4 regions of the Lysinibacillus sp. NPDC096212 genome follow, and region 2 is predicted to be linked to each of the others. Evidence: predicted binding sites of a transcription regulator. Region 2 holds the regulator's gene; each other region holds the start of a gene.
The links. Region 2 encodes LexA, which represses DNA repair genes until DNA is damaged. Its sites were predicted from a motif close to CGAACATATGTTCG; they were not measured.
Positions count from the first base shown of each region.

Region 1: uvrB (excinuclease ABC subunit UvrB) is a predicted target of LexA. The motif match lies at 5,637-5,650, and genes of this name have one in related genera.
Region 3: ruvA (Holliday junction branch migration protein RuvA) is a predicted target of LexA. The motif match lies at 2,071-2,084, and genes of this name have one in related genera.
Region 4: ACIQ7T_RS11835 (Y-family DNA polymerase) is a predicted target of LexA. The motif match lies at 5,224-5,237, and genes of this name have one in related genera.

Region 1 is NZ_JBIWFQ010000021.1:94,323-102,328, reverse strand. It holds gene ACIQ7T_RS19090 (DUF4097 family beta strand repeat-containing protein) at 1-380, opposite strand, end outside; gene uvrA (excinuclease ABC subunit UvrA) at 711-3,575, opposite strand; gene uvrB (excinuclease ABC subunit UvrB) at 3,583-5,562, opposite strand; gene ACIQ7T_RS19075 (hypothetical protein) at 5,798-6,115, shown strand; gene ACIQ7T_RS19070 (IDEAL domain-containing protein) at 6,172-6,414, opposite strand; gene ACIQ7T_RS19065 (competence protein ComK) at 6,640-7,149, shown strand; one part of gene prfB (peptide chain release factor 2) at 7,219-8,006, opposite strand, start outside.
Region 2 is NZ_JBIWFQ010000001.1:6,119-14,124, reverse strand. It holds gene ACIQ7T_RS00095 (prepilin-type N-terminal cleavage/methylation domain-containing protein) at 1-408, shown strand, start outside; gene pilM (type IV pilus biogenesis protein PilM) at 511-1,482, shown strand; gene ACIQ7T_RS00085 (PilN domain-containing protein) at 1,482-2,075, shown strand; gene ACIQ7T_RS00080 (potassium transporter) at 2,072-2,797, shown strand; gene ACIQ7T_RS00075 (prepilin peptidase) at 2,855-3,607, shown strand; gene ACIQ7T_RS00070 (gamma-glutamyl-gamma-aminobutyrate hydrolase family protein) at 3,703-4,425, shown strand; gene lexA (transcriptional repressor LexA) at 4,625-5,242, opposite strand; gene yneA (cell division suppressor protein YneA) at 5,405-5,719, shown strand; gene ACIQ7T_RS00055 (YneB family resolvase-like protein) at 5,716-6,393, shown strand; gene def (peptide deformylase) at 6,584-7,150, opposite strand; gene ACIQ7T_RS00045 (helix-turn-helix transcriptional regulator) at 7,143-7,334, opposite strand; gene ACIQ7T_RS00040 (DJ-1/PfpI family protein) at 7,494-8,006, opposite strand, start outside.
Region 3 is NZ_JBIWFQ010000025.1:3,926-11,931, reverse strand. It holds gene ACIQ7T_RS20505 (LysM peptidoglycan-binding domain-containing protein) at 123-1,145, shown strand; gene ACIQ7T_RS20500 (phosphotransferase) at 1,216-2,013, shown strand; gene ruvA (Holliday junction branch migration protein RuvA) at 2,128-2,748, shown strand; gene ruvB (Holliday junction branch migration DNA helicase RuvB) at 2,767-3,771, shown strand; gene queA (tRNA preQ1(34) S-adenosylmethionine ribosyltransferase-isomerase QueA) at 3,789-4,832, shown strand; gene tgt (tRNA guanosine(34) transglycosylase Tgt) at 4,887-6,032, shown strand; gene yajC (preprotein translocase subunit YajC) at 6,206-6,466, shown strand; gene ACIQ7T_RS20470 (DUF421 domain-containing protein) at 6,616-7,251, shown strand; gene ACIQ7T_RS20465 (putative polysaccharide biosynthesis protein) at 7,248-8,006, opposite strand, start outside.
Region 4 is NZ_JBIWFQ010000010.1:45,868-53,873, forward strand. It holds gene ACIQ7T_RS11810 (NtaA/DmoA family FMN-dependent monooxygenase) at 203-1,534, shown strand; gene ACIQ7T_RS11815 (ABC transporter substrate-binding protein) at 1,553-2,548, shown strand; partial or broken gene ACIQ7T_RS11820 (iron chelate uptake ABC transporter family permease subunit) at 2,706-2,867, shown strand; gene ACIQ7T_RS11825 (iron chelate uptake ABC transporter family permease subunit) at 3,072-3,221, shown strand; gene ACIQ7T_RS11830 (DHA2 family efflux MFS transporter permease subunit) at 3,482-4,912, shown strand; gene ACIQ7T_RS11835 (Y-family DNA polymerase) at 5,422-6,678, shown strand; gene ACIQ7T_RS11840 (YolD-like family protein) at 6,736-7,074, shown strand; gene ACIQ7T_RS11845 (YhjD family protein) at 7,067-7,414, shown strand; gene tlp (small acid-soluble spore protein Tlp) at 7,550-7,786, shown strand.

The DNA.
Region 1 (8,006 bases), on a different contig from region 2:
TCTTCCGTATGTGTAAACTCGAATTTATCACCAAATGGAGAAGTGACATCAAATTCTTTGACCTTTTTTACTGCCGTATTCATCATATCCATAAAGAGTGAACCAATTTGTGTTAAATCTTTACGGAAATCTCGCATTTCTTCTTGGAAATTTTTAGAGAAATCTTCATCTTTTTGCGATTGTTGATCGTTTTGACTGTCATCTTTAAATACTGGCTCTTTTTCTGTTGAGGAATACTGGTCCTCATTCACCACATCATTCATAACATTTTGAGTGGACTTGCTAGGTTGCTCTAATGCTTCTAATAATGTAATCGCCTCTTGCGCTGAAATTGTTCCTTTTTCCACAAGTTCTAAAATTCGTTGACGTTCATTTTGCATAATAAAAATAGCCTCCCTCAGTTCGTTATATTATTTATACGATTCATTTTGTGAAAAGTTTCACCATAAATGAAAATAATGGGTATATATCTTTTTTAGGCTTATTACCAATAGTGTGGGGTTGATTTCCGTTCCGGTCACCCAACCTCCACTACTATCAACTTATCCACATGACATCCGTTTTAACATAATGTCACCCAACTTTTGAAGTTTATCGACTAACTTTCACGTTTTATCACCCAACTTCCGATTTTTATCGACATCCGCCTGCCGGACGCACGTAAAAAAAGTTCGCAAATCCCTATTAAGGAGTTTGCGAACTTTTTATAGTTATTGAGAAGCCTTTGTTAAAACAGCTTCCATACGCATACGATCTCTTGTTAATATCGGTTTTAAATATTTCCCGGTATAAGAGCCACTTACTTCAGCGACTTCTTCCGGTGTACCTGTCGCCACAATAGTACCACCTTTGTCTCCGCCTTCAGGCCCTAAATCGATAATGTAGTCTGCTGTTTTGATGACATCTAAATTATGTTCGATGACTAGCACAGAATCGCCATTTTCTACAAGACGCTGTAAAACAACGAGTAAACGTGCAATATCATGCGCATGTAAGCCAGTTGTCGGCTCATCTAAAATATAGAATGATTTACCTGTTGAACGACGGTGTAATTCAGAGGCTAATTTTACACGCTGTGCCTCACCACCGGATAGAGTTGTAGCAGGTTGTCCTAATTTCATATAGCCTAATCCTACATCCACGATCGTTTGTAGCTTACGTTGGATTTTCGGAATATTTTCGAAGAATACTACTGCATTTTCAATAGTCATATCTAAAATATCTGCAATGCTCTTATCTTTATATTTCACTTCAAGCGTTTCACGGTTATAACGCTTTCCATGGCAGACTTCACACGGCACGTAAACATCTGGTAGGAAATGCATTTCAATTTTTATTATACCGTCACCACGACAAGCCTCACAGCGGCCTCCCTTAACGTTGAAGCTAAAGCGACCTTTTTTATAGCCACGTACCTTTGCTTCATTTGTTGTTGCAAAAACATCTCGAATATCATCGAAAACGCCTGTATACGTAGCAGGGTTAGAGCGAGGTGTACGACCGATTGGTGATTGGTCAATATCAATAACCTTTTCGAGCTCTTCCATCCCCGTTACTTCTTTATGTTCTCCTGGCTTCACTTTCGAACGATTAAGCTTTTGAGCCAATGATTTATATAAAATTTCATTAATAAGCGTCGATTTACCTGAACCAGAAACCCCTGTTACGGCAACGAATAAGCCAAGTGGTATATCAACTTTCACGTTTCGAAGGTTATTTTCCTTGGCACCTTTAATCGATAATTTGCGTCCATTCGGTTTGCGTCGCTCAATTGGCAATGGAATAAACTTTTTGCCACTTAAATATTGCCCCGTTAATGACTTTTCATTTTCCATTACTTCCTGCGGTGTTCCTGCCGCTACAATTTGACCGCCATGCACACCTGCACCAGGACCAACATCAATGAGGTAATCAGCCGCCAGCATTGTATCTTCATCGTGTTCGACAACAATTAGCGTATTGCCTATATCACGCATATTTTGCAGTGTACTAATAAGACGGTCATTATCACGTTGATGCAAGCCGATTGATGGCTCGTCTAAAATATAGAGAACGCCCGTTAAACGCGAGCCGATTTGTGTCGCAAGGCGAATTCGTTGAGCTTCTCCCCCTGAAAGCGTCCCTGCTGCTCGACTTAACGTTAAATAATCTAACCCTACATTGACAAGGAAGCCCAGTCGTTCTTCAATTTCACGTAAAACAAGTCGAGCAATTTTCATATCCTTTTCTGATAAATCCAGTTCTTTGAAAAATGTATCAGCTTCCTGAATTGAATACTGTGTAACTTCACCAATATGTTTATCTGCTAGTTTTACAGCTAATGTTTCAGGCTTTAAACGATAGCCTTTACAAGATGGACATGCTTGCTGCGCCATATATTTTTCCATTTGTTCACGCACATAATCAGACGTTGTCTCCTTAAAACGTCGTTCAACATTACGGACAACACCTTCGAATTCAATCATTTGATCTCGCACATTGCCAAACTCATTTTCATAATGGAAATGGATTTTATCTTTACCAGAACCATATAATACTTTATCCATCTTTTCTTTCGGAAGATCCTTTACTGGAACGTCCATTGGGATATCATAATGATCGCACACAGCCTTTAATAATTGTGGGTAATATTGAGAACTTGTTGGTTCCCACGGTGCTATAGCATGCTCTAATAGACTACGATCCCAATCAGGCACCACTAAATCAAGATCTACCTCTTGTGTCGAGCCTAAACCATCACAGCTCGGACAAGCTCCAAACGGACTATTAAATGAAAACATGCGAGGCTCTAGCTCACCTATTGAAAATCCACATAATGGACAAGCATGATGCTCACTAAATAATAATTCCTCATGCTCCATCACATCAACAAGTACGCGCCCGTCTGCCAAACGTAATGCTGTCTCTAAGGAATCACTAAGACGTGCTGCGACACCTTCCTTCATCACAACACGATCGATGACTACTTCGATTGAATGCTTTTTGTTTTTATCAAGTTCAATCGCATCATCTAAATCTCGTAGATCACCGTCAATACGTACCCGAACAAAGCCTTGCTTTTTTAAATCTTCCAGTAGCTTTACGTGCGTTCCTTTACGCCCTGATACCATCGGAGCAAGCAACTGCATTTTCGTTCTTTCTGGAAAAGTTAATAAACGATCGACCATTTGCTCAATCGTTTGGGACGTAATTTCAATACCATGATTCGGACAAATAGGCTTCCCGATGCGCGCAAATAGCAAACGTAAATAATCATAGATTTCCGTTACTGTCCCAACTGTAGAACGTGGGTTACGGCTCGTCGTTTTTTGATCGATTGAAATAGCAGGAGATAATCCCTCTATTGCATCAACATCTGGTTTATCCATTTGACCAAGGAATTGACGGGCATAGGCTGAAAGGGATTCTACATAACGACGTTGCCCCTCGGCATAAATCGTATCGAAAGCTAATGATGATTTCCCTGAGCCTGATAAACCTGTTAGCACGACTAGTTGATCACGTGGAATTGTGACATTAATATTTTTTAAATTATGTGCTCGTGCGCCCTGCACGACTATTTCAGTATTTTTCACAAGCCATTCACCCTTCTAACTTCAATTCAAATATTGTATCGCGCAGCTCAGCAGCACGTTCGAAATCGAGTGCTTTTGCCGCTTCCTTCATTTCTACTTCTAAAGTAGCAAGTAACTGATCTCTTTCCGCCTTCGTCAGCTTCTTACCTTTTGTTGCCTTCGTTACATAGGATTCTTCTTCCTCTGCCACCTGTGTCGCACGAATAACATCAGGAATTTTCTTAACGATCGTTTTCGGTGTTATGCCATGCTCTTCGTTATACGCCATTTGCAGTGTTCGACGACGCTTCGTTTCCTCAATCGCCTTTTTCATCGAATCCGTCATATTATCTGCGTACATAATGACATGACCATTGGCATTACGCGCGGCACGTCCAATCGTTTGAATTAATGAACGCTCTGAACGTAAAAATCCTTCCTTGTCAGCATCTAAAATCGCCACAAGGGAAACCTCAGGAATATCTAGCCCTTCTCGCAATAAGTTAATGCCGATTAAAACATCGTAAGTACCTTTTCGCAGCTCGCGAATAATTTCAATTCGCTCTAGCGTCTTAATCTCTGAATGCAAGTACTCCACCTTTAAGCCCATTTCTTTCAAATAAGCAGATAAATCCTCTGACATTTTTTTCGTCAATGTTGTAACAAGCACTCGTTCATCACGAGCAATACGACCTTGAATCTCATCGATTAAATCATCAATTTGCCCTTCAATAGGACGTACCTCAATTTGTGGATCAAGCAGCCCAGTTGGACGAATAATTTGCTGCACCATTTCCGGAGTATGCTCAAGCTCATACGGGCCAGGTGTTGCCGATACATAAATAGCTTGATGTATATGTTTCTCATATTCTTCAAAACGTAAAGGGCGGTTATCTAGTGCTGATGGCAGACGGAAGCCATGCTCAACTAGCACACCTTTACGTGCTTGGTCACCGTTATACATCCCTCGTACTTGTGGCAAAGTAACGTGACTTTCATCGACAACAAGTAAAAAATCATCAGGGAAATAGTCAAGTAGCGTATATGGTGTTGCCCCCGCTTCACGCAACGTTAAATGACGCGAGTAGTTTTCGATACCTGAGCAAAAGCCCATTTCACCCATCATTTCTAAATCATAACGAGTACGTTGCTCTAAACGCTGTGCCTCCAATAATCTATCCTCTGCACGTAAAAGAGCTAGACGCTCCTCCAACTCTTTTTCAATATTTTCAATGGCTTTTCGCATTTTTTCTTCTCGCGTAACGAAGTGGGATGCTGGGAAAATAGCTACATGATCACGATCCGCTAATATTTCACCAGTTAACGCATCCACCTCGCGAATTCGATCGATCTCGTCCCCAAAAAATTCCACGCGGATACATTGTTCGTCTCGGGATGCAGGGAATATTTCCACTACATCGCCACGTACCCGAAACGTACCACGTGTAAAACTCACATCATTACGCTCATACTGTACATCGACCAATTTCCGAAGCAGCTGATTACGTTCAATTTCCATTCCAGTCCGCACCGATACGACCATTTCACGATATTCTTCTGGAGAACCTAGACCATAAATACAGGACACGGATGCAATAATAATGACATCATCACGCTCGAATAATGAAGATGTTGCAGAGTGACGCAACTTATCAATTTCATCATTAATGCTTGAATCCTTCTCGATATAAGTATCCGTCTGCGGTACATAGGCCTCTGGCTGAAAGTAATCATAGTAGCTGACAAAGTATTCAACTGCATTATTAGGGAAGAACTCTTTAAATTCACTATATAATTGACCCGCTAATGTTTTATTGTGTGCCATAATAAGCGTCGGTTTTTTTACCTGTTTAATGACATTAGAAATCGTAAACGTTTTTCCTGTTCCTGTTGCACCGAGCAACGTTTGATGACGTTTACCTGCACGGACACCCTCCACTAATTCCGCAATTGCCTGTGGCTGATCTCCATTAGGCGTATATGGCGCTTGTAAATCAAATGTTTGCACACATGTCCCCGTCCTTTCCTACCAATTTGATACATATATTTTAGCATAGCATTATTAAAATTTCGAACATTTAACGAACGAATGTTTGTAAAAATTTTTCCGTATGCTATATTTAAGGTGATCGCGATAGAACGTATGTACTAATTACAACCTATCTATAAATAGATTACCCTTTCCAAATGTTAGCTAATCGAGATGGGTAAATGTAAATGCCCTAACTTAGAGGGGATCTCGGTTGCCAGTAAATCTGATCAGATGGAATGAATATCCGCTCGGGTTGCAGGTAGATCTGATCAGATGGAACGGATATCTGCTCGGGTTGACAGTAAATCTGATCAGCTGGAATGAATATCTGCTCGGGTTGACGGTAGATCTGATCAGATGGAACGAATATCTGCTCGGGTTGACAGTAAATCTGATCAGCTGGAATGAATATCTGCTCGGGTTGACGGTAGATCTGATCAGATGGAACGTTTATCTGCTCGGGTTGACGGTAGATCTGATCAGATGGAACGTTTATCTGCTCGGGTTGCCAGTAAATCTGATCAGCTAGAACGAAAATAGCAAAAAAAGCCCGCTCTCCAATAAGCGGAGAGCGGGCTCGTCATATTATTCACTTGCATCTTGGTGTAAAATTACTAGTTCGGCTGCGTATAGATGAAATGCCTTTTCATCTTTTTCATCGAGTGCTCTATCTATCAGAACCATGAGCTGCTCTTCACGATGCATACGCTGGATATGATTTAAAAATAAATCTAAATAAATCTCGTTTAATAATTTCTCTGCCTCATCAACTTTCTTATACTGACCAACGGCTTTCAGAAAATCTGTATACGAATAATATTTATCCAACGATCTCACCTCGATCCTTTTCTAAATTATAAAAAAATTGAAATTAAAATGCAATGCTTAAGAACTGAAAATCACTTCGATTTACTATTAATCTCGTGCAATTTCAAGCAATTTCTCTATACAATCGCTTGATATATCAACGGTTTTCTCTTTTTATCTATATTTTCAGAATTTAAATTTGTGTTCTACACTTCAGTAACAAATAGAAAAAGGAGGTTTACATAGATGTCATCAAACTACATCAATGGATATTTAATGTCTTTCAACACCTATTTACTTCAGCCAATGCAGTATGACTCTAAAATTTTCACAAGGGTAATTGATAAGCATAATGAGCTGATCGTCACACGGAAACCAATGCATATATTACGAAAATCTTGTATCTCACTTGGAACAACCTATGAAGCAGCAAGACATTCCGCCAAACGCTTTTTCGGCAATCAACATAAGCTTCCAATCGTTGTTGCTTATGATTATGGTTATCCTTGTATTTTCCTACCAACGTTTTCTCCTAACTCTATCCACAATATTTGGATTGGACTTCACGCCATTTCGAATATTGTACCGAGTAAAATGGGTTGTATCGTTACACTGAAAAATGATAAACAGATTGAGCTACCTATTCAATATGCTTCGATTAGCAAGCAATTTGTCAATGCATCGATGCTTTATAAACATTACATGAATGAACGTAAGGAGATTAGCCAAGACACTCCGTATCATCCACCTTTTTAATTTGAATGGTCTATCAAACTAAAAAACCCCTCAAAAGCACAGTTTCATTGTGCCTTTGAGGGGCTTTCATTACCCGATTTTTGAACGTAAATATGCATTAATGAATGGATCTACATCGCCATCCATCACTGCTCCTACATTACCTGTTTCTTCATTTGTACGATGATCCTTCACCATTGAATATGGATGGAATACATATGAACGAATTTGTGAGCCCCAGCCGATTTCCTTCTGTTCACCACGGATTTCATCTAGCTGTGCCTGCTGCTTTTCGATCTCTAATTGATAGAGTTTCCCTTTTAACATCGTCATTGCTTTTTCACGGTTTTTAATCTGTGAACGTTCTGCCTGACATTGTACGACAGTACCAGTTGGAATGTGCGTAATACGAACAGCTGAATCTGTTGTATTAATGTGCTGACCACCTGCACCTGTTGCACGATACGTATCAATTTTTAAATCCTCTGTACGAATATCAATTTCAATATTGTCATCGAATTCAGGCATAACATCACAAGAAACGAACGATGTATGACGACGACCAGAAGAGTCAAACGGTGAAATACGTACTAAACGATGGACACCTTTTTCTGCTTGCAAATAGCCATAAGCATTATGACCCTTAATGGACAATGTTACAGATTTAATCCCTGCTTCATCGCCTGGAAGATAATCAACTGTTTCGACTTTAAAGCCACGTTTTTCCGCCCAGCGTGTGTACATACGAAGCAGCATTGAGCCCCAATCCTGAGATTCCGTACCACCTGCTCCTGGATGCAGCTCTAAAATCGCATTATTTTGATCGTATGGACCGCTTAATAGTAATTGCAGCTCAAAATCGCCCATTTTTTGCTGGA
Region 2 (8,006 bases):
ACGTTAATCGAGCTATTAGCGGTAATTGTAATTCTAGCGATTATTGCGGCTATTGCTATTCCTGCTATTGGGAATATCATTAATAATTCTCGAGACAAAGCACATCTTTCAGACGCTGCTGGTTTACTATCAGGTGCGAAAATTGCTATTGCGGATGGATCTTGTGGTCAACCGGTTTCTAACGTAATTACTTGTAAAGGAGATAAACTTACGGATGTATATGATGGTAAAGGTAAGTTAGATCCTAATGACACTGTAGAATATAATGTTTCCACTAAAGTATATAAAATTACTTTTAAAGGTTTAGGAGAAATTAAAAATATAGCTAAATTTACAGTTGGAACAACTTTCACACCGCCAAGTACTATTATAAGTGATGAAGATTTAGTTAAAGCTATGAATCAGTAAATAATCTTTCAAAGAACATCCAATTCATGAATTGGATGTTCAAATGAAAGATTAATATATTTGAATTTAGTTATAGAAATTAAAAAGGAGGCATCTTTTCACATGTTTACAAAAAAGAAAAAATCGCATGTGTCGATTGAAATAAAGGATTATATATTGCGTGCGATTGTGGCAAAAGGTGCTGATCCGTCGCAATGGAAAGGCTATGAAATGCCGTTAGCACAGGGAATTGTTGAAGGATCTGTTATTCATGATGAAATGGAATTGTTTGATGTAATGAAAAATGATGTGGCAAAATGGGCTGGTAAAAAGCAAAATGCGCGTATTTTTGTACCGGATACTTCCGTTTTGTTAAAGAGCTTTGAGCATCCTGATGATATAGAGTGGAATGAATTAAAAGGTTATGTAGAGATGGAACTTGGTCATTCCATTCATCTTCCATTTCAAGAGCCTCTTATTGATGTGTATGACCCAAATCCTAGTGATGGACAGGCCATGCTATTTGCAGCACCTTCAGAAGAAGTTTCTAAAATGATTGGACTTTTACTCGATGCTACATTAGAACCACAAGCAGCTGATATTCGAGCATTGTGTAATATTCGTCTGTTAGAGTATTTGCAGTTAATAAAGGACAATCGAACTTATTTAATAGCGGATTGGTCAATCAATGAATTGTCGATAAGTATTTTTTCATTTGGTCAACTGGAGTTTTTACGATACCAATCATTTGATACAGATTTATCGGAATGGAAGCATGAAGAGATTGAAGAGTATCGTTTTTCTTATCATTCAGAAGTCGAAGATGAGTATCGTATGATTCTTACCGATCAAATGCTTGAAATCGATCGTATTATGAATTTTTTTAAGTTTTCCTTACATAAAGGTGAGAAAAGTGTAGATGAGATTATCATTTTAGGAGATAATCCACTACTTCCTACCATTAAAGAGTTTTTAGAAAATAATTTTTCGACACCAATTATTATGTTAAATGATTCAGTTATTCAAAAATCTTTCCCTCAATTTTCAGAGAAATTTGCAAGCTTAATTGGACTTGCATTAAAGGAGGTTAACTGATGGTACCAGAAATTAACCTCTTGCCGAATTTGGAGAAGAAGCATTCAACACCTACTTTAATATATGTAGTATTTATTATTCTTATTGGTATGATAGTAGGATATATGATTTTCTTGTTTTTCCAAGCAAAAAGTGATCTTACAAAATTAAGTGTACAGGAAGTGGAGCTTTCATCGCAACGAGAACAAATTCAAATGGAGTTAGATGGTAAGCAAAATGCGAACCAAGGCTCATTGGAGCAATCCGTACAATTTGTGGAAAATGTATCCTATCCTGTGACACCTTTAATGGATGAAACACAAGTATTGTTACCAGAGCAAACGTATTTAAGGAACTATGTATTTGGTGAGAAAAAGGTTGAAATTACAGCTGATTTTGAAACGATGTCAGCTATATCATCTTATTTAGAAAAGCTAACTGCAAGCCTCTATTTCAATGATATACAGGTTGATACTATTTCTAATTTTGATGTTGCTATTGGAAACCAAGAGGAAAAAAGTGCAAAGAACAAGTTTAAGGACGTACCACGTTATTCGGCAACTATTACATTAGGAATTGATTTTAAATTTCTTGCTGGAGGTAGAGAATCATGACAAGTAGTAAAAATTCAACGATTCTTATCTTAACAGCATTCATTGCAGCCATTTTATTTGCGCTATATTACTATATATTAACACCTAAATTAGAAGAAGTAGATGCGAAAGAAAGCTCGAACAACGCCCTTCAACAAGAAGTTTCTACTATTCAGGAGCAGATTGCTTTACTTGAAAAGAATGGCAAATCAAATAGTACAAGTAATTTAACATTACGTAAAAAAGTACCTCAAACTCGAGCTATTGATGAAGTCATTCGAAATATTGAAGAGATAGAAGTGGTGACGAGGACACGGGTAGAAGCTATGGACTTTAATAATTATGATTCCCTCGTAGCGGATTCTACTATTACAGATCCCAACTCGACAAATTCTGATGAACAGGCTGATACACAGCAACCGGCAACTGAAGCGGATGAACAAGCTGTTGCTAAGAATGATGAAACTCCTGAAGTGAAAGATAAAATGCCAACTGCTACTTTTACTAAAGATTCCTTACCAACGGAATTAAAACTAGTAACATTTGATATTGATGTTGTCGCAATGGATAATAAAGCAATGGTTGAGTTTATAAAAGAGATTGAAAAAATTGATCGAGTGATGAAAATTGATGCGATCGATTTCACATTAACGGGTGAAGAAGCGAAATTCAAGGAGGACGCTGATTCAACCTTAAAAGCAACCATACAAGTAACGACGTTCTATTATGAAGGACAACAATAATCTAAATGGCGCGCATACTTAAATGTATGGGCGTCTATTAGTATAGGAGGACATAAAATGGAAATTACTTATACAATTACAGTTTTAATATTTGGGCTCGTTCTTGGCTCATTTTTTAATGTGGTTGGCTTACGGGTGCCTTTGAAGGAGTCCATTGTGCGTCCACCCTCGCATTGCACTTCTTGTAAGAGACAGTTGACGGCGCTTGATTTGGTGCCTGTTTTGTCTTATTTATTTTTAGGTGGAAAATGCCGTAGCTGTGGGCAAAAAATTTCTTGGATTTATCCACTGATGGAACTTATAACAGGCCTATTATTTGCTTTTGCTTATTGGAAATTAGGCTTTAGTGCAGAATTTTTTGTAGCGCTATTATTTATTTCATTATTAGTCATTATTGTTGTATCGGATTTTGCGTATATGCTAATTCCCGATAAGGTGCTATTATTCTTTTTACCATTGCTAGTTTTTGGACGCGTTATATCTCCTTTGTCACTATGGTGGGACAGCATAGTTGGTGCTGTCGTAGGTTTTGGCATATTATATTGTATAGCTGTTCTATCAAGAGGTGGAATGGGTGGTGGTGATATTAAATTATTCTTTTTACTTGGTCTCGTACTCGGGACAATACATACAATTCTGACGTTATTTGTAGCGGCAGTAATTGGCATGATTGTTGGCATAATTGTATTAAAGGTACGCGGACAGGGAAGGAAAACGCCTATACCATTCGGACCTTCTATTGCTCTTGCAGCTATTATCATCTATTTCTATGGGGATGCGTTGATGAATTGGTATCTTGGGTTTTGGTAATTAATCAGTGATGGATTCCTTCAATGATTAATAGTCTTCACCAATTTGGCTTTTACAGGCAGTTATTGCAAGATAAAGATCATGGAGGGGATAGGGTGAAACCAATTATCGGAATAACGGCTTTTGCGGAGGATGATTTGTCCTCAAGATTAAATGCTGCATATAGCAAAAGTATAATTGAAGCAGGGGGAGTTCCACTTATAATTCCACTTGGCGTTGAAGAGGATGTAGCACAAATTTTATCATTGACGGACGGATTATTACTTTCGGGTGGCTATGATGTACATCCATTCCTCTTTGACGCAGAACCTACACCGAAATTAGGGAAGGTTCATCCTGAACGAGATTCAGTGGAGCTTGCTTTAATTAATGCAGCCAATATTCGGAAAATGCCGATTCTCGGAATCTGTCGAGGGCTTCAAATACTAAATGTTGCGTTTGGAGGCACAGTCTATCAGGATATTGAAAGTGAGTATCATAGTAAAAAATTAATAAAGCATGTGCAACAAGCAGCGCGAGGTGTTGCAACACATTATGTAAATTTAACACCGGATACATTATTAAAAACGATTATTGAGGAAGAAAAAATTGCTGTGAATTCATTTCATCATCAGGCAATAAATGTAGTAGCAGAAAAGTTAAAAGTGGTAGCAAAATCAAGTGATGGTATCATTGAAGCGGTAGAGCATGTTGATTTACCATTTTGTCTAGCAGTACAATGGCATCCTGAAGAGCTAGCCATTGCAGGAGATGAAGTATCAAAGAAACTATTTGCTGCATTTGTAAAGGCAAGTTTAAAGTTTAAAGTAGAGGCATAAAACTTTATAAGCATTATTTTTTATCCAAGGCTAAGATAACCTTCGTGATGAACATGAATACAATGCTAGGTGTAAGGAATCCATTGTAAAGTGGGTTCTTTTTTAGTGTATAAAATAGCACTCAAAACATAAGAAAAAGAGGTATATGCTCATTTGTGAACATAATATCCTCTTTTTATATTTTAAAATTGAGATACTTTTAATGTACACGACGGTATAGACCTACAACATGTCCCAAAATAGAAACTTGATCTACGATAATTGGCTCCATTGTTGAGTTTTCAGGCTGTAAACGAAAATGACTTTTTTCCTTAAAGAAACGTTTTACGGTTGCTTCATTCTCTTCAGTCATTGCTACGACAATATCACCATTATCAGCTGTTGCTTTTTGTTTAACAATCACTAAATCTCCGTCTAAAATGCCAGCTTCAATCATTGATTCACCCATAATTTCTAGCATAAATAATTGATCTTCACTTGTACCATAAATATCTGGTAGTGGGAAATATTCATCGATATTTTCAACAGCAGTTATTGGAGAACCTGCAGTAACCTTCCCAACTAATGGGACATGAATAACATGTTGCTTTTGAATAGAATCCTCTGGCTCTAAAATTTCAATAGCACGTGGTTTAGTTGGATCGCGTCGAATCAAGCCTTTTTGTTCTAAACGAGCTAAATGCCCATGAACTGTTGAGCTTGAAGCAAGTCCAACTGCCTCACCAATCTCACGTACAGAAGGTGGATACCCCTTTGCTCGTACTTCTTCTTTAATGAAATCTAATATGGCCTCTTGTCTTTTCGAAACTTTTTTCATAATGGCTCACCTCTTTTTTTAATCATTCTACTTATTAATAGTATAACAGAATGCGAACACTTAAGCAAACATAGGTTCGAAAAGTGTTTGACAAAAACGTTTGTTCGTATTAATATGAGAACATATATTCCGAACAAACATTCTAGAAAAGGGGTTTTAAACATGAACTGGTTAAAGAAAAATCCACATATTACAACTTTATTAGGAGCTTGTCTACTTTTTGCGGCATACCTTTTTATAACAGACCCAGGCGATGTAACGTACACAGAAATTGAAATCGCACATGGTGATAGCTTATGGTCGTTAGCCGATCAATACCGTGGTAAAATGAAAACGGATGAATGGATTAAGCTTGTGAAAACAGAAAATGAATTATCGAACATACAAATTATTGCAGGCAAATCCCTAGTGATTCCAGTAGTGGGTGACCAATCCTATCCTATAAATTCAATTGAAATTGCGAGAAACGAAAAATGATGATGAATCAACAATCGGCTGTTGTCTATTGCCGTGTGAGTACAGAAAAAGAGACACAAAGTTCCTCGTTGGAGCGTCAGCAAGAGGAGTTGATGCGCTATGCTAAAGAACAGGGCTACGAAGTCATGCGTGTTTTTAAGGACAAGCATAGCGGTTATGATGTGGAACGTGAAGGTTTACTAGAAATGCTCGATTTCATTAAAGAAAAAGAGATAGAAGCATTATTTGTGCAGGATGAAACACGCTTAGGTCGTGGAAATGCTCGAATGGCAGTATTGCATTTATTGCAGAAAACTGAAACTGATGTTTTTTCTATGCGAGACGAGGGGCCAATACAATTAAATGAAATGGATACGATGCTCCTAGAAATTTTAGCAATCGTAGAGGAGTACCAGCGCAGAATCCATAATGCTAAAATACGTCGTGGCATGCGTCGTGCCGTTGAAAATGGCTATCGCCCAGAAAACAATTTATCTAACCGTGGAAATCCAAATGGTCAAGAACGTAAGGAAGTCCCTGTAGACGAAATTGTCAACCTACGTAATCGAGGCTTCACCTTTGAGGAAATCGCCATGACTCTTAGAGGTCTAGGTTTTGAAGTAAGCAAAGCTACAGTCCATAGGAGATATCGGGAACATCAAGAGGGAAGCGGGCAAAATAAAGTGACGTTTTAATCAGTGGGAGTTTTATCGTCCCGCTGTTTTTTTTTAAAGGCACTAGATGTTGGTGAAGGGCCGAGAAGTGATGGATAGAACAGCGAAGTGATGGATACAGCAACCGTAGAGACGGGTTTTACCATCAAAATGATAGGTACAAGGAATAACTAAGTTCCATCTATCCTTAAGTAATAAATTAATACAAACTTTAAATAGTCACATTGTCTGGTAGTTTGAATGGATTTTCTTTATTTATTCTGTCATAAAACATGATCCCATTTAAATGATCTATTTCATGTTGCATTAAGATTGAACCATATCCATTAAATTGAAATATGGCTTCTTGCCCATGTATATCGTATGCTTTGACTTTAATTCTCTCATATCTTGGAACAAATCCACTAACTCTTCTATTAACCGAAAGACATCCTTCCCCCTCAGGTAAATAAATCATGTTTAAAGAGTGACTAATGATTTTTGGGTTAATTAACATATATTCATGACTTTTATCTCCATCTTGAAAAAATGCAGCAAACATTCGTTTATTTAGACCAATTTGATTAGCCGATAACCCTGATCCAGGACGCAATTTGTGTTTTTTGGAAAGATCCGGATCTTGGCTATTTTTCAAGTATTGAAGCATGCATAATAAACTATCTTTATCATCTTCTGATACAGGTAACGTAACCTCTTGGGTATTCTTACGTAATATTGCAGCACTCTCTTTAACGAAATCTTTCATTGTTATCATATATGCTGGACGGAACTTACTCATATATAAACACCTCATCTACTTTTCTATTAAGAGCTTTAGCAATTTTAAAGGCTAATTCAAGAGTAGGGTCATACTTATCATTTTCAATACAATTAATGGTTTGTCTTACGACGCCACACTCCCTTGCTAGTGCCTCTTGAGTCATTCCTAATTTTTTTCTTAAAGCTTTAATAATGTTTTTCAGATTTATCCCTCTTTTATCTAAAGTATTGGACATTTTGGAAATGAAAGAAGAGAAGTAGCGAATTCTACTTCTCTTCCTCATAAATTCTCTATAATGTTGAAAAACATTTATATCATCTATTACTATAACTAAGTTTTCATATTAATTAGCTCTATTTCGTTATTCCAGGTACCAATTTTCATCAAAAGAGAGATGGAGGGCTTTACCCACAGTAATGCCAAACTTTATAAAACCTCTACCTCTCGCAGTTATTATGTTGCCGTCTTGTACAACTAGTTCTTCAGAGAAATGATTAAGATCAAAGAAACCTAACTTATCCATACCTTCTGGTGATATTCTTACAGTATATTTTTTGTTCTTTAATACTCCAGCTTTTGCTAAAAGAGTGGGGCTGCTAGAGATGCTTGCAATGATTGCACCTTTGGCATTTGCATTTCCAATAAAATCAATTAATTTTTGCTCGTGTATTAGTAAAGCTATATCCATACACCCAGGTAATATCAGGCTATCGATTTCGTCAAGATTAACTTCACTTATTTGTGTATCGGCTATACAAGATAACCCAGATTCCCCTTTAATTTTTTCACTGTTTAATCCAACAGTTATAACGGGTTTATCTCCTTGCATTAATATAGATAATACTACGCTCAATTCATATTCACTAAATTGGGG
Region 3 (8,006 bases), on a different contig from region 2:
TAATAAAGGAAGCAGTTTTCCTTAAAACTAGTGTACCATGAAGCATTTCCAACATGCGTGAAATTTTTGTATCCAAATGAAACATTGAACATATGATACGAAGAGAGGAAGGGAGGAAAAAATTGCGTATTCATATTGTCCAAAAGGGAGACACGTTGTGGAAGATTGCGAAAGAGTACGGAATTTCGTTTGAAGATTTAAAGCGGCTTAATGCCCATCTTGCTAATCCAGATTATATTGTACCGGGCATGGAAATTATCCTACCTGAAAAAATACACAAAGAACCACATAGAGAACATCATCGAGAAACAGATTGGGGAATGCATAGAGAGGGGGGACATAGAGAATCCCATAAAGAGGGGCATAAGGAGCACATGCATAAAGAACATATGCACAAGGAGTCACCTACAAGGCACGTTAAAGAAAAAGAGGTTCAAAGACCAACGCCACCACCAATTGTTGTACCACCACCACCAATGCCAGAACCGCAGATGATTCCAATTCCTTATCCAATGCCAATGCCGATGCCTCAGCCAGCGCCTGTTGAGCTTAGCTGGAATCAAAACGTTGTCATGCCAAGTGTAGAACAAACTGTATCTCCAATTCAAATTCAACCACCACCACAGCCTGTAGCCCAACCGATGGCGCAACCACCAGCACCAATGCCACAACCGATTTTTATCATGCCACAAATGCCACAAATGCCAGCAGTACCACATTGTGCAAGCTGCCATCAGCCAGTGCATCATCATATGTATTGGCCGATGCCAATGCCAATGCCAATGCCAATGGAACCGCAAGTTGAGGCTTATACAATGCCAGAGCAACCATCATGTGAAATGGGTTGTGAAAAAGTTGCTGGGGCGGAGGAGTTCTTAGAATCTAGTACATCTCCATTCTTCCCTATGAATCCAGAATATCAGCCAATGCCGGAAATGATGCCGGAAATGGAACAGCCATGTGGTTGTCACGCACAACCAGTCATGATGCCGACTTGGCAAATGGACCCATGTTGTTGTCCGCCGCCATGTCCACCACCATGCCCAATGCCGTGTCATTCACATTGCCATATGCCACATGCTTCGGTAGGACCATGGATGTCACCGCACTTTTCTCCAGGCGGGATGACGCCTTATCGATGGTGAAAAAGCGTATATTATCGAAGAAATAAAGCCTAATATTTGGAAGTATAAATATCAATCCAAAAATTATTTTGTGAAACGAGCAAAGCAGATAGAAATAGCAGAAAAGGTAAGGGTTATTCATCGCCGACTTGGACATCTGGAGCCCTCGTTGATCTTACCTTTAATGAAAAGTGAAGATGAGTATTTAATCGTGCAAGATTGGCAAGAAGGAAGTCATAGTGCTAATTTTGCACATAAAAAGGATCGGAAGGAATCACTAAAGCTATTAAATACATTACATGATACAAATAAAAAAATTGCTTGGCAGCGGGTGCCAGGTTTGCACACCTATTCACAGCTTTTAAAATGGCAAATGCGCCATATGCGTTTTAAAAGCAGACGGAATGAATTTCGTGCATTTTTAACAAAGGAAGAAATCAATCAAATTTTACATTATAGTGAGAAATCGTTACAGCTAATCGCTCAGGAAGATGTACCTGAAAAAGAAACAACGCTTTTACATGGAGATGTCGTCCATCATAATTTTTTATGGTGCTCAGATGGGGAATTACGTTTAATTGATTTTGATTTGGCTCACCTTGGGGAAGCAGATGATGAATACATTTTATGGTTACATCGTGTATTGCCTGCCGTAGATTATGACCTTGGTAAAATATTTGCTGAGCTACCAGAGTTGAAACGATTAGATAAAAGAAAGCTACATCGTTTAAAATATCCAAATGAGCTATTACGTGAATGGCTTTTTGCAGCGGATTTACCATTAAATCAACAGCTGGTATTTTTAGATTATTTAGTGCCATTTACAAAACGGGCTCTCACATATTGGCCAAAACTGTGGTACGATATTGATAAAATGATAAAGAAATGACCGTCTTTTGGCGGTCATTTTTGTATGTGAACGACTACTTGTGTTATTTCTTATAGTCGAGCATTCGTTCGTAATATGCTATAATCGAAGACGATGATTGTGAGGGATTATAGAATGTATGATTATTTAAAAGGACAAGTAAAGCGTATAACTCCGGAGTATATCGTCCTTGAACAGCAAGGGATTGGCTGGCAGCTTAATACACCAAATCCATTTGCGTTCCGGACATCGGCCCTTGAACAACAAATTTTTGTTCACTTGCATGTACGTGAGGATGCACAAGTGTTATATGGCTTTCCAAGTTTAGACCAACGAGAGCTGTTTCGTAAACTTATTTTAGTATCAGGAATTGGACCGAAGGGTGCACTTGCTATTTTAGCTACTGGGAATCCGCAACAGGTTATCAGTGCCATTGAACGAGAAGATGAATCGTTTTTAGTAAAGTTTCCTGGTGTGGGTAAGAAAACGGCACGTCAAATGATTCTAGATTTAAAAGGTAAACTTGGCGGATTGTTAGAGACAATTGAGCTGCCAAGTACAGAAGATGAGCTACCGTTATTTGGTGTGAATCCATATAAACATGAGCTTGAAGAAGCTATTCTTGCCTTAATGGCACTTGGTTATTCTGAAAAAGAATTGGAAAAAATACGTCCACAGCTCGAAGAAAACGACAAGCTTGAAACAACAGATGCATTTATGAAACAAGCTTTACAATTGCTATTAAAGTTAAAATAGTGAAAGGGGGGGAAGTACATGTCTGAACGTATGATTGCTAGTGAGGCAGGTAGCTATGATGAACAGTTTGAATTATCTTTACGGCCACAAAGATTAGCACAATACATTGGTCAACATAAGGTAAAGGAGAATTTACAAATTTTCATTGAAGCGGCAAAGCTTCGTCAGGAAAGTTTAGATCATGTGCTGTTATATGGACCGCCTGGACTTGGTAAAACTACATTAGCTGCTGTTATTGCTAATGAAATGAATGTCAATGTGCGCATGACTAGCGGCCCTGCGATTGAACGCCCTGGAGATTTAGCAGCTATTTTAAGCTCACTGGAACCAGGGGATGTGCTATTTATCGATGAAATACATCGCCTGCCTCGTGCAATAGAAGAGGTGCTTTATCCTGCGATGGAGGATTTTTGTTTAGATATTGTCGTTGGTAAGGGCCCTGAAGCGCGTTCTGTACGACTAGATTTACCGCCATTTACACTCGTTGGTGCCACAACAAGAGCTGGCGCATTATCAGCACCTTTAAGGGATCGCTTTGGCGTGTTATTGAGGTTGGAGTATTATGATAATACGTCACTTGCAGAAATTGTTGTACGTAGTGCGCATTTATTTGATGTTGAGATTGAGCAAGTAGCAGCACTTGAAATGGCGACACGCTCACGTGGTACACCCCGTATTGCTAACCGTTTGCTAAAACGAGTGCGAGATTATGCACAGGTGATCGGAGATGGTATGATAACGGAGGGACTTGCTAAGCAAGCGCTTGAGCTATTACAAGTCGATCCTAGAGGACTTGACCATATTGACCATAAACTTGTGACCAATATGATTGAGCGCTTCCGTGGTGGCCCTGTAGGCTTAGATACGCTGGCAGCATCTATAGGCGAGGAACGCGTAACGATTGAAGATGTATATGAGCCATATTTGATGCAAATTGGCTTTATACAACGTACGCCACGTGGACGTGTGGCAACACATTCAGCCTACGAACATTTTGGATATGAGTATCCCCAACAAACCTAGAAGAAGGAAGTATTTTCATGCGTGTAGAAGATTTTGATTTTGAATTGCCAGAAGAGCTTATTGCACAAACACCACTTTTGGACCGAACAGCTAGTCGTTTAATGGTAGTGACGCCAGGCTCACAAAATGTAGAGCATCATCATTTTGCTCATATTTTAGATGAGCTACAAGCGGGAGACTGCCTTGTGTTAAATGATACAAGAGTCTTACCAGCGCGTTTAATGGGCGTTAAAGAAGAAACTGGTGCTCATATAGAAGTACTGCTATTAAAGCAAATGGCAGGTACGGATGAATGGGAAACACTTGTTAAACCAGCTAAACGTGTAAAAGTCGGCACAGTTGTAACATTTGGAGATGGCTTACTGACAGCTACTTGTACAGGAGAGCTTGATCATGGTGGGCGTACATTTGAGTTTAAATATAATGGGATTTTTTATGAAATTTTAGAGCAACTTGGTGAGATGCCACTACCTCCATATATTCGTGAAAAATTAGAGGACAAGGATCGTTACCAAACCGTTTATGCAAAAGAGCGTGGCTCAGCTGCAGCACCGACTGCTGGCTTGCATTTTACAGAAGAATTACTTGAGCAAGTAAAAGCAAAAGGGGTCGAAGTTGTATTTATCACTTTACATGTGGGACTTGGAACTTTCCGTCCTGTAAGTGTAGATTCAATTGAAAATCACGAAATGCATTCAGAATTTTATAGTGTAACGGAAGAAACCGCATCTATCATAAATAGAGTGAAGAGTAATGGTGGAAAAGTGATTGCAGTTGGTACAACCTCTACACGTACATTAGAAACTATCGGCTCTAAATATGAAGGCGAAGTGCGAGCAGAACAAGGTTGGACGTCTATTTTCATTTATCCGGGATATGAATTTACTGTTGTAGATGGTTTAATCACAAACTTCCATTTACCAAAGTCTACACTAGTAATGCTTGTTAGTACGCTTGCAACAAAAGAAACAATTTTAAGTGCATATCATCAAGCTGTAGAAGAAAAATATCGTTTCTTTAGCTTTGGTGATGCTATGTTTATTCGTCCAAAAGGAGAATAAAGATAAAAATCGGAGTACTGTTTTTACTTTAGATAAGAGAGGGATTTTTATAATATGACACAACCAGCAATTCGTTATGAGCTACTTCATACTTGTAAGCAAACAGGAGCACGCCTTGGCATCGTGCATACACCACATGGCTCTTTTGAAACGCCAGCTTTTATGCCTGTTGGTACACAAGCAACTGTTAAAACAATGTCACCTGAGGAATTAAAGGACATGAATGCAGGTATTATTCTGTCAAATACGTATCATTTATGGCTACGACCAGGTAATGATATTGTTAAAGAAGCAGGTGGCTTGCATAAATTTATGAACTGGGATCGCCCGATTCTAACAGATTCAGGTGGTTTCCAAGTTTTCTCACTTAGTCAATTCCGTAAAATCGAAGAAGAAGGGGTTCATTTCCGCAATCACTTGAATGGGGACAAATTGTTTTTAAGTCCAGAAAAGGCGATGGAAATTCAAAATGATTTAGGCTCAGATATTATGATGGCTTTTGATGAATGTCCACCTTACCCTGCGACATATGACTATATGCTGCAATCGGTAGACCGTACAACTCGTTGGGCTAAACGTTGTAAAGAGGCACATAAACGTCCAGAAGACCAAGGTCTATTCGGTATCATTCAAGGGGGAGAATACGAGGAGTTACGCCGTCGTTCTGCAGAAGCATTAGTAGAGCTAGATTTCCCTGGTTATGCAATTGGAGGACTATCTGTTGGTGAGCCTAAGGATGTTATGAACCGAGTGTTAGAGTTTACAACACCATTAATGCCAACGAATAAACCACGTTATTTAATGGGTGTCGGTTCACCTGACTCATTAATTGATGGTGCTATTCGTGGTATTGATATGTTTGACTGTGTATTACCAACACGTATTGCCCGTAATGGCACATTAATGACATCTGAAGGTCGTTTAGTTGTTAAAAATGCAAAATATGCACGTGATTTCGGACCAATTGATCCGAATTGTGATTGCTATACATGTAAAAACTATTCACGCGCCTATATCCGCCATCTAATTCGTACGGAAGAAACGTTTGGTATCCGTTTAACGACTTACCATAACTTACACTTCCTATTGAAGCTAATGGAACAAGTACGTGAGGCAATACGCGAGGACCGTCTTGGTGATTTCCGAGAAGAATTTTTCGAGAAATATGGCTTTAATGGACCAAACGCAAAGAACTTCTAATATTTAGTAAAAAAATCATGTAAATTTGTGTGAAATGTGAATATTTCTAGCGAAAAATTGTCTATCTTAGAAAAAATATTAGTAATATAGAAAAAAAATGGGCTTGTCCGTCGCTTTTTTAGGGTGGAATAGTCTATACTAAAAAAGTGAGAATTAGAAAGGGGGCAAGAATGATGGAACAATATTCTGGCTTAATCATGATTTTAATCATGTTCGTTGCAATGTGGTTTATTTTAATCCGCCCTGCCAAAAAGAGACAGCAGGAAACACAAAATATGCAGGGTAATTTGCAACGTGGAGATAAAGTTATTACAATCGGTGGTTTACATGGTGAGATTGACTCAATTGAGGACACAACTATAACATTAAAAATCGCAGACAATGTGCGCGTAAAATTTGATCGTCAGGCAATCGGACGAGTTAACAATGACTAAAATTGATTTTAAAGGCGTTGTCCAACATTAGTGGACAACGCCTTACACCATATAAATAGCTTTGTCAAAATGCAGAATTCATTTTTGACAAGGCTTTTTTTGTATAAAAAGTAACGTACACGGTCACCTTATATTATGGGGGTGACTGTATGGAAGAATATTTAACGATTATTTTTAGAACATGCTTTTTATATGTGTTTATCCTAATAATTTTTCGTTTAATGGGTAAACGTGAGGTCGGCGAATTATCTGTAATAGATTTAGTTGTATCCATTTTAATGGCTGAGGTTGCTGCGTTTGCACTTGATGATTTCGAAAGTCCTTTATTTAGTGTGATTTTACCAATCATCATATTGTTTTTCATACAAATAACAACTGCATATATTTCACTCAAAAGTAAAAAATTCCGTGATCTAGTTGATGGTGATCCAGTATTACTGATAAGAGATGGTGTCATTTTAGAAAGTGAAATGCGCAAGCAACGCTATAATTTAGATGATTTGTGTCAACAATTACGCGAAAACGGAAATGCTTCCGTTACAGATATTGCTTATGCTTATCTAGAGCCCTCGGGCAATCTGTCTGTATACCAAAAAGATGAAAAGGCATTTGTTTACCCACTGATTATCGACGGTGATATTCAGGATAGGCATTTACAGGTCTTGCATAAAGATACTGATTGGTTAATAGCAGAGCTTGCTAAAAATAATATTACGGATAGTAACATAGTATTTTTTTGTGTTTGGGAAGAAGATCGGCTTCATATCCAGCTGAAAGAATCTTAAACTTTCTTGGCCAGCTTACGAAGGTAGCGCAAATCAGTTATGCGCAACTGATTGGTAAATAATAAGAAAGTAAATAGTAAAAACAACGTTACACAGCTACTTAAAATAAAAGGCAGTGGCATTATTTGCATCAGGAAATACTGAGTAACACAAACAGCAATAAAGCAGCTATATGGCACGACAAACATTCTAAAGCCAGCACGTAAATTTTTGCGCTGTCTTACTGTTGCGATATGCAAAAATGAAGTTAATAAAACGCCAAAGCCAATTGCTACAACGGCACCTTTTTCCTGTATCCCAGGCTGAGAAGCAAGTACGAACATGACAAAGAGTTTACCAAGACCACCATAAATGGAGTTCATCATTGCTGCACGAGCCTCACCGATTGCTTGTAATATAGAGTGCAATGGACTTTGTATATAATAAAAATAAAAAATAGGGGCCAATATTTTCACATATCCACGATTTTCTTGTAAGTGAAAGAGCTTCATAGCTAAGTCGTCTCCATGAACGAAAAAGTACGTAGCAGCAACACAGCCCACTAATGATGAAAGTCGCAATGATACAGAAATACGTTCCTGTAGGAGCGGTATGTGCTGACGTGCAACGGCATCACTAACAGCTGGTATAAGAACGATCGAAAGTGCTGCAGACACAAAAGCCGGGAATAATAATAGGGGGACTAGTACACCTGAAATAACCCCATATAAAATTGTTGCAGCGGAGGCTGTTAATCCTGCCATTGTTAAAGCCTT
Region 4 (8,006 bases), on a different contig from region 2:
TCGGCTAAATCATCATTCAGTAAACCTAGATTAGATAATAATGCATATAGTATTTGTGATTTGTGTATTTGCATTTGTTGAAGACCTTGCTACACTGTATTTGATAATGAGAATCATTATTAATTATAGCCTTTTAGAGGTAACATCTGATCAGAGTATTTCGTGGGCGCAAAACTATTTTTAATAGGAAGGATTGATAATATTGACTGTAAATGGACAATTATGTATTGGGTTAGTCTTATCTGCTTGGTTGAAAGGAGGCGACTGGCGGCGCCCAGACAGCGGTGTGGAAAAAATGGGTTCAATTGACCCTTACATTGATTTGGCAAAGATGGCGGAGAGGTCAAAGCTCGATTTTCTTTTCAGGGCGGATTATCTTTTTGTTAGTCCACAGATGCTTGGCGATTCCGCTAATTTCGGTAGTCCTGACCCTACTATGATATTTGCAGCGATTGCTCGTGAAACAGAGCGGATCGGGTTAGTTACGACTATTTCTACGACTTTTAATCCACCGTATGTTGTTGCTAGACAGCTTCAGTCTTTGCATTGGCTAAGCAATGGACGTGCTGGCTGGAATATTGTCACTTCTATTGAAGGTGCCGAAAATTTCGGTGAGTCACCTATGCCTTCATCACAAGAAAGATATGCGAAAGCAATTGAATTTACTGAGGTCGTACGCAAACTCTGGGGAAGTTTTCCGAATGAAGCCATCGTTATTGACCGTGAGTCAGGTATGTTTTCTGATATGGATAAGATTTCTCCAATTAATCATTCAGGTGAGTTTTTTAGTGTTAAGGGACCACTTACTTTGCCTGCCCATAAATCAGGACCGATTCCTTTATTTCAAGCAGGTGCGTCGGATACAGGACGAAATTTTGCCTCTTCAATAGCAGATGCTATTTTTGCAGCGATGCCAGACCTTGAATCGGGAGTGGAATTGCGAAATGATCTGAGAAGAAGAGCTATCGAGTATGGGCGCGATCCGGACGCCATAAAAGTTTTGCCAGGTTTATATTTTTTCTTGGCCGAAACTCGCGAGGAAGCCCATGAATTACATAAGGCCGCACACGCACATTTGACTATTGAGCGCAGACATGCATCGCTTAAATCAGTACTGGGTCTTGATTTGAGTAGCTTTGCTTTGGATCGTCAAGTAACTTCGGATATGCTACCTGATCCGAATCAGCCAGTTCGCAGCCGAACACATGCTGAGCTGTTGCGCCGGTATATTACAAACCATCAGCCTACAGTGGAAGAGGTATTAACAAGGTCAGAGGTTGTCGGGTCTGCTCACTGGGTTTCAGTTGGAACGGTTGAAGACGTATTGAACGATATAATTGAGCGATTTGAGGCTGGAGCTATTGACGGATTTATAGCTATTCCGGGTGGTTCAGAAAAATCTTTGAAACTATTTTTTGAAAAGCTGATGCCGCAATTGGTTGAAAGAGGTTTGTTCAGAAGTGAATATACGGGTGTCACCTTGCGTGAGCATTTAGGGATTAATATTACTGATCATTATAGGGATACTGTTTGAAAGGGGTTCAGGTGAAGAATGAATAAAAAGTTTATACTAGTTGGTTTGATAGCATCATTCATGATTGTTTTGGCTGCATGTGGAGGAGGAGACAAACAGAGCAAATCAAACTCAACCTCCGGCAGCATCGGAGATTCAGCGCAATCTCAAGTGGACAATACAGGAACAAGCGAAACAAGAACGATTGAGTATCTCGGTGAAAAGTATACCGTTCCACAAAAAGCAGAAAAAATTGTGATTACTGGGGCTATGGAAGCGATGGAAGATGCAGTAATGCTTGACGTTCATCCAGTAGGGGCAATATCGGTGGGCGGAAAGTTTCCAGAAATGTTTGCTTCGGTAACGGGCAAGGCGGAATCAATTGGTGAAAAAAGACAACCTAACTTTGAGAAGATATTGCAATTAGAGCCAGACGTTATTTTAGGTTCAACCAAGTTCCCAAAAGGGGCAGTGGAGAAATTGCAAAAAATTGCTCCCACTATTTTGGTGTCGCACGTTTCTACAAACTGGGAAGACAATTTGAAATTAATGGCTGAATTAACTGGGAAGCAAGGTGAGGCAGAAAAAATTCTATCCCAATATAAAACAGATACACAAGCAGTAAAAGCATCATTAAAAGAAAAGCTTCAAGGTAAAAAAGTAGCTGCTGTTCGTATTCGCGGAGGGCAAACTTACATTTTTGCGAAAAATGTAGACTTTAACCCCTTTTTATACAATGACATTGGTTTAGAAATGCCAGATCAGATAGGCATGGCTAAATTGCAAGATGCAATCTCTGCCGAACAATTGGCAGAAATGAACCCAGACTATTTGTTTGTGCAATTCTCTACGAATGATAACAAAGATGCGGAAAATGCATTCGAAGACTTGAAGAAGAATCCAATTATCCAAAATATTAATGCCTTTAAACACGATCACGTATATGTCAATGTGGTTGATCCGCTCATGGAAGGAGGTCCTGTTTATAGTCGAATCAAGTTTTTAGAAAGTGTGCAAAAGCATCTGAACAAGTAATGGAATGGATCAAGAAGGAATGAAATCGTTATTAAGCCATAAGTTTGTTTTAATTGTCATATTAGGCATTCTGTTCAGTGTGACAATAATCGTATCTCTTTTCTATGGTTCGAAATCAATGAGCTATGAAATGATGTGACAGGCGTTTTTTCATTTTGATTCAGAGAATATGGATCATTTAATCATTCAAACATCGGGCCATCCGCGTGTGATAGGGGCGCTATTTGACGCCTTCATGGCGGTTTCAGGAGTTTTAATGAAGGGGATGACAAGAAATTATCTTGCATCCCCTTCGACTATGGGCGTGGCCGATGTTTAGTAGGGAGCGCCTTTAGTTCAGGTTTTAGGGCCATTACTCTTTATATTTCATTAAAGATGGACCCACAAGATTTTGAAATGGCGACTGTCTGGTTATCAGGCAGCCTTTATAGTACGACTAGGATTCATATATTAGCGTATTCCATGGATAATAATTTTAACGCCAATCATTTGATGGAAATCGCACAGACTTAACCTATTAAATTTGGATGAGGTATTAGCCATAGGAATAGGCTTAAAGAAAGACCGGGAAAGAATGTTTTTTCTTTTATGCTGCGTCGGGTTAGTTAGCGCATGTTTATCTGTAGCAGGAAGTGTTGGATTTATTGGCTTAATTGCCCCTCATAGTGGCTAGAAGACTAGTCGGTATTCATTATAAATATGTAATATCGGAAAGATGATCTTTGCTCCAGCTGAACTGCCTGTAGGCATTTGTGATCTACATTATCGGTGTTCCTTATTTCGTATATCTGCTGTTTAAAAAAGAAAGTAGAGTAAGAGAGAAGGAACCCACTCATTGACCAAAAAAGAAGTGCAGAAGAAATTGCCATTAAAATTAATCTGCTAAGACTAACGACAAGCTTATAACAAAATAAAATTTTAGGTGGATTATTTATGTCATTAACAGTAGAAACACAACAAACAAAAGTGATTAAAACTACTCCAATATTAATTTCTTTCTTAATTGCTGGTTTCATTGGATTGTTCAGTGAAACGGCTTTAAACATGGCTCTCGGGGATTTAATACAAGTATTTTCTATTAGTTCTTCCACGGTTCAATGGCTGACAACAGGTTATTTATTGACCTTAGGGATATTAGTTCCTGTCTCGGGTCTCTTACTTCAATGGTTTAGTACACGTCAAATATTTATTGTGTCATTGATTTTTTCAATTATTGGGACACTAGTCGCAGCTCTTGCACCAAGCTTCGAAGTATTAATGTTTTCTCGAGTGATTCAAGCTATAGGTACGGGATTATTGCTACCTCTGATGTTTAATTCGATCTTATTGATTTTTCCAGTCAATAAGAGAGGTGCAACAATGGGACTAATAGGGTTAGTCATTATGTTTGCACCCGCAGTTGGACCCTCAATCTCAGGATTAATTCTTGAAAAACTGACTTGGCATTGGATTTTCTGGGTTTGTTTGCCTTTTCTGATTCTTGCGTTGGTATCGGGTATAGTGTATATGCAGAATGTATCAACCATAACTAAACCCAAAATTGATATATTATCTATTCTTCTATCTTCGATTGGTTTTGGAGGAATTGTCTATGGCTTTAGCAGCGCGGGTGAGAATGGCTGGGGAAGTACGATTGTGATCACGATGATTATTATAGGTCTTGCTGCACTTACCTTGTTTTCTTTGCGACAATTAAAAATGGATAAACCTATGCTTGATTTACGTGTATTAAAATATCCAATGTTTACTCTAGGTTTATTGGCCGTATTTATTTGCTTCACGGTAATAATGTCCACGATGATTTTGTTGCCATTATATTTGCAAACAGGACTAGCATTGACTGCATTTACCGCGGGGCTTGTTTTGTTGCCAGGTGGTGTGCTGAATGGATTAATGTCCCCAATCACAGGTCGTATCTTTGACAAATTCGGACCAAGAGGACTTGTTATACCTGGATTTGCAATCATGTTTATCATGTTATGGATCATGTCAAACGTTACCATTGAAACGCCGGTTAGTATGGTGATTGTGATGCACTCCATTCTATTTTTAGGTGTATCGATGGTTTTGATGCCTGCTCAGACAAATGGACTAAACCAATTACCTAAAAATCTTTACCCAGATGGTACTGCTTTAATGAATACATTACAGCAAATGTCGGGAGCAATTGGCACTGCAGTTGCGATTACGATTATGTCCGCTTCTCAGAAAAGATATATGAACAATATGACTGATCTATCTGACCCTTCTTCAATTAGAGCTTCATTAACAGCGGGAGTACAGGACTCCTTTATATTCACTCTAATTATAGCTATGGTTGGTTTAATTATTTCCTTCTTCATTAAATCTTCTCGCGTTAAATAGTAGCTGACATCATAATGCAAGGATAAAAATAGAAAAACATCTGCAAATTCTGTATTGTTGTAAGTCCTAACCAAACAAAATCTTTGGTGAATCTGTTATAAGGCTAATCAATTATGCAGTTAATTCAACATGTAAGTCCTAAAAATTTACAATACCATTTGTATTAGAAAGAATTAGAGCTGTAGGAATCCATTGAGAAACTTCCACGATATTGGGGAATTACAGGACTTTAAATCAGCTTCAGATCAATTAAAAAGACTGATCTAAAAATTACCACTTCTAAAACAGAACGTTTGTGCGTATAATATATACAAACAAACGTTCTGTTTTGCGTGGGGAGATTAAAAACAATGAAAGATCAGTTAATAAAAGGGATGCAACACAATCAGTTAGTAAATAGGATGTACAGTACAAAGTCTGGAGTCATCACGTGTGTCAAAATAATTAAGATAGTCAATAGCGTACTTTTAATTATTGTTCCATGTCTATAAAGAGCGAGGGATCATTTAATGGATGAAAATCTGCCTGAACGTTCCATTATATGTATTGATATGAAAAGCTTTTACGCTAGTTGCATGGCAATGCTTGAAGGTTTAGATGTCATGACAACCCCAATCGCCATCATAGCTAATTTCACTCAACCTGGTAGCGTTGTCTTAGCTGCATCGCCACCTATGAAGGAGCGATTTAAGATAAAAACAGGAAATCGTCGTTTTGAAATACCAAAGCATCCAGACATAAAACTTTTTGAACCGAAGATGAGTTTCTTCATTGAAATGTCTATGGCTATCACTCGCCTTATTTCAAAGTATGTGCCATCAGAGTGCATACATGTTTATAGTGTCGATGAAAGTTGGGTGGACCTAACTGGAACAGAAAGGCTTTGGGGACCTCCTGAGGATACAGCAAAGGAAATTCAAAAAGCGATATATGATCAATTTCGTATTCCAAGTGCTATTGGGATGGGGCCGAACATGTTGATGGCAAAACTTGCTTTAGACCTTGAAGCTAAAAAGTCAGGTTTTGCAAAGTGGACTTACGAAGATGTGCCAACGAAACTTTGGCCTGTGCGTCCTTTATCTGAGATGTGGGGTATCGGAAAACAGATGGAAGCCAAGTTAAATGCAATGGGGATAGTAACAGTCGGTGGATTAGCAAAAGCTGATTTAAATGAATTAGAAAAAAAATTCGGCATCATGGGTAATCAACTGTACCACCATGCGCATGGCATTGATCTTTCCACGCTTGGAGAGCCTCTAGTTAAAAACTCAGCTCTAAGCTTTGGGAAAGGCCAGATGTTAATGCGTGACTACCATACAAGAAAAGAAATATCCGTGGCGTTACTAGAAATGTGTGAGGACGTGATGAGGCGAACGCGCGAAGCAGGTTATGTCGGTCGGACAATTACATTAGGTTTGTCTTATAGTCGTAGTGCTATGACAAAAGGTTTCCAACGCTCTAGAACGATTGCAGTGCCAACAAGTGAAACGCTAGTGATGTATAAAACTTGTCTAGAATTACTGGATGAGCACTTTGCAGGCGAGCCAGCGCGTCAATTGTCAGTTAGAATAACGAACCTAGAACCAGCGTGCAGTATCCAATTGGATTTATTTGATGAGCGCAAGGAGCAACGACAAGTAATTGGCCACGTTATGGATGCTATTCGAAGAAAATATGGCGCTGTAGCCTTATTAAGGGCGGCTTCTTATACAAAGGCTGGCACAGCTATTACACGTAATCGCTTAGTAGGCGGGCACTTAGCGTAAGGGGGGAATGAGATAAGACGAGATAGAAGAACGATTAAGAATTCGAGGAGTGTTTAGATGATACGTGACCGTGGATCAATGAAGTGGACGGCGATGATGCTTCCTGAGCATCTTGGCCTCATTAAAGTATGGAAGCAAGAGCAATTTTACGATAAAAAGCGAGAATTAACCGAGTGGGAGTTAGAGGAAATAGAACAGACTATACAACGCGCTTTTAAAATGCAAAAACTGATTACGTTAACGCTGTGGAGCAACAATAATTTGCATGACGAGACAGGGCTAGTTACAGGAACTGATACAATTAAAAAGGAATTGTTACTTGAGACGGATGTAGCCATCAAACGTATTGCATTTGATACAATCCAAGACGCAAAGATGGTGGACGTTGATGATTAATGGTGAGGATCGTAGTGTTTTGTATGAGTTTATAAAATTAGATATGGCCATCAGGTCATTACAACAAGACTATTCATCGCTCGAAAAGTTAAAAATGTCCAAAATCTACATCCATATTGTAGAAGATTTATTAAAAGATATAAGACATGATTTCTACAATAAAAGGCGAGTTCTAGCTAAGAAAAATATTGCCGTTGTAAAGTGGGTCAAAATTGATGAATATTTCAGCGATGTAATCATCAAAACAGCAGGCGAAGATGAAGTGCTACGTTATGCCAATCAAGCTCTAAAAGCACAGGTAGAGGAGCTCATTCATAGCCGTTTGAATAAATGTGTGTAGAATATCAAATTTGCATGTAAGGAATCTTATGTATTTGAGTGATCAGCACCGTACATTCTTCTTAGTAAAAATTAGTACACATAGGAACAACTAAATTAGCCAACCTAAATTTATGTCAAATTTCAGGAGGTTACCATGGCTAATTCAAGACACTCAAAACCAGATGATAGATCCAATAACGTTGAACGAATCCGTGATATCGTTAAAAACACTGAAGAAAAACTTCATGAAGCGGAAATTAGTTTGGAGTTTGCAGACCCTATGCAAAGTGAAATGATTAAAGAAAAAAATAAGCGACGTCAAAAGTCAATTGAAGGATTAAAAGAAGAAATGAAAGATGAAATGGCGGCTCGTAAAAAAGGAGAAGTGTAGGATTGAAGACTTATGAAGAGGAACTAACTTCTCTCCATTCTTTTTAATGATAAAAAAGTGCTTGCCTATAAAAGCAGATGGCTTAGAAGTTCTGTAATGGACCTCTACATAGCCATCTGCTTTTATTATGAGGTTGTAAATGACTTATTACAGCCCGATTAAAGTGAGGATTAGCTTTGTTCGGATGAGATTTTTTAGATTAGTAGATAATGCAATTGCT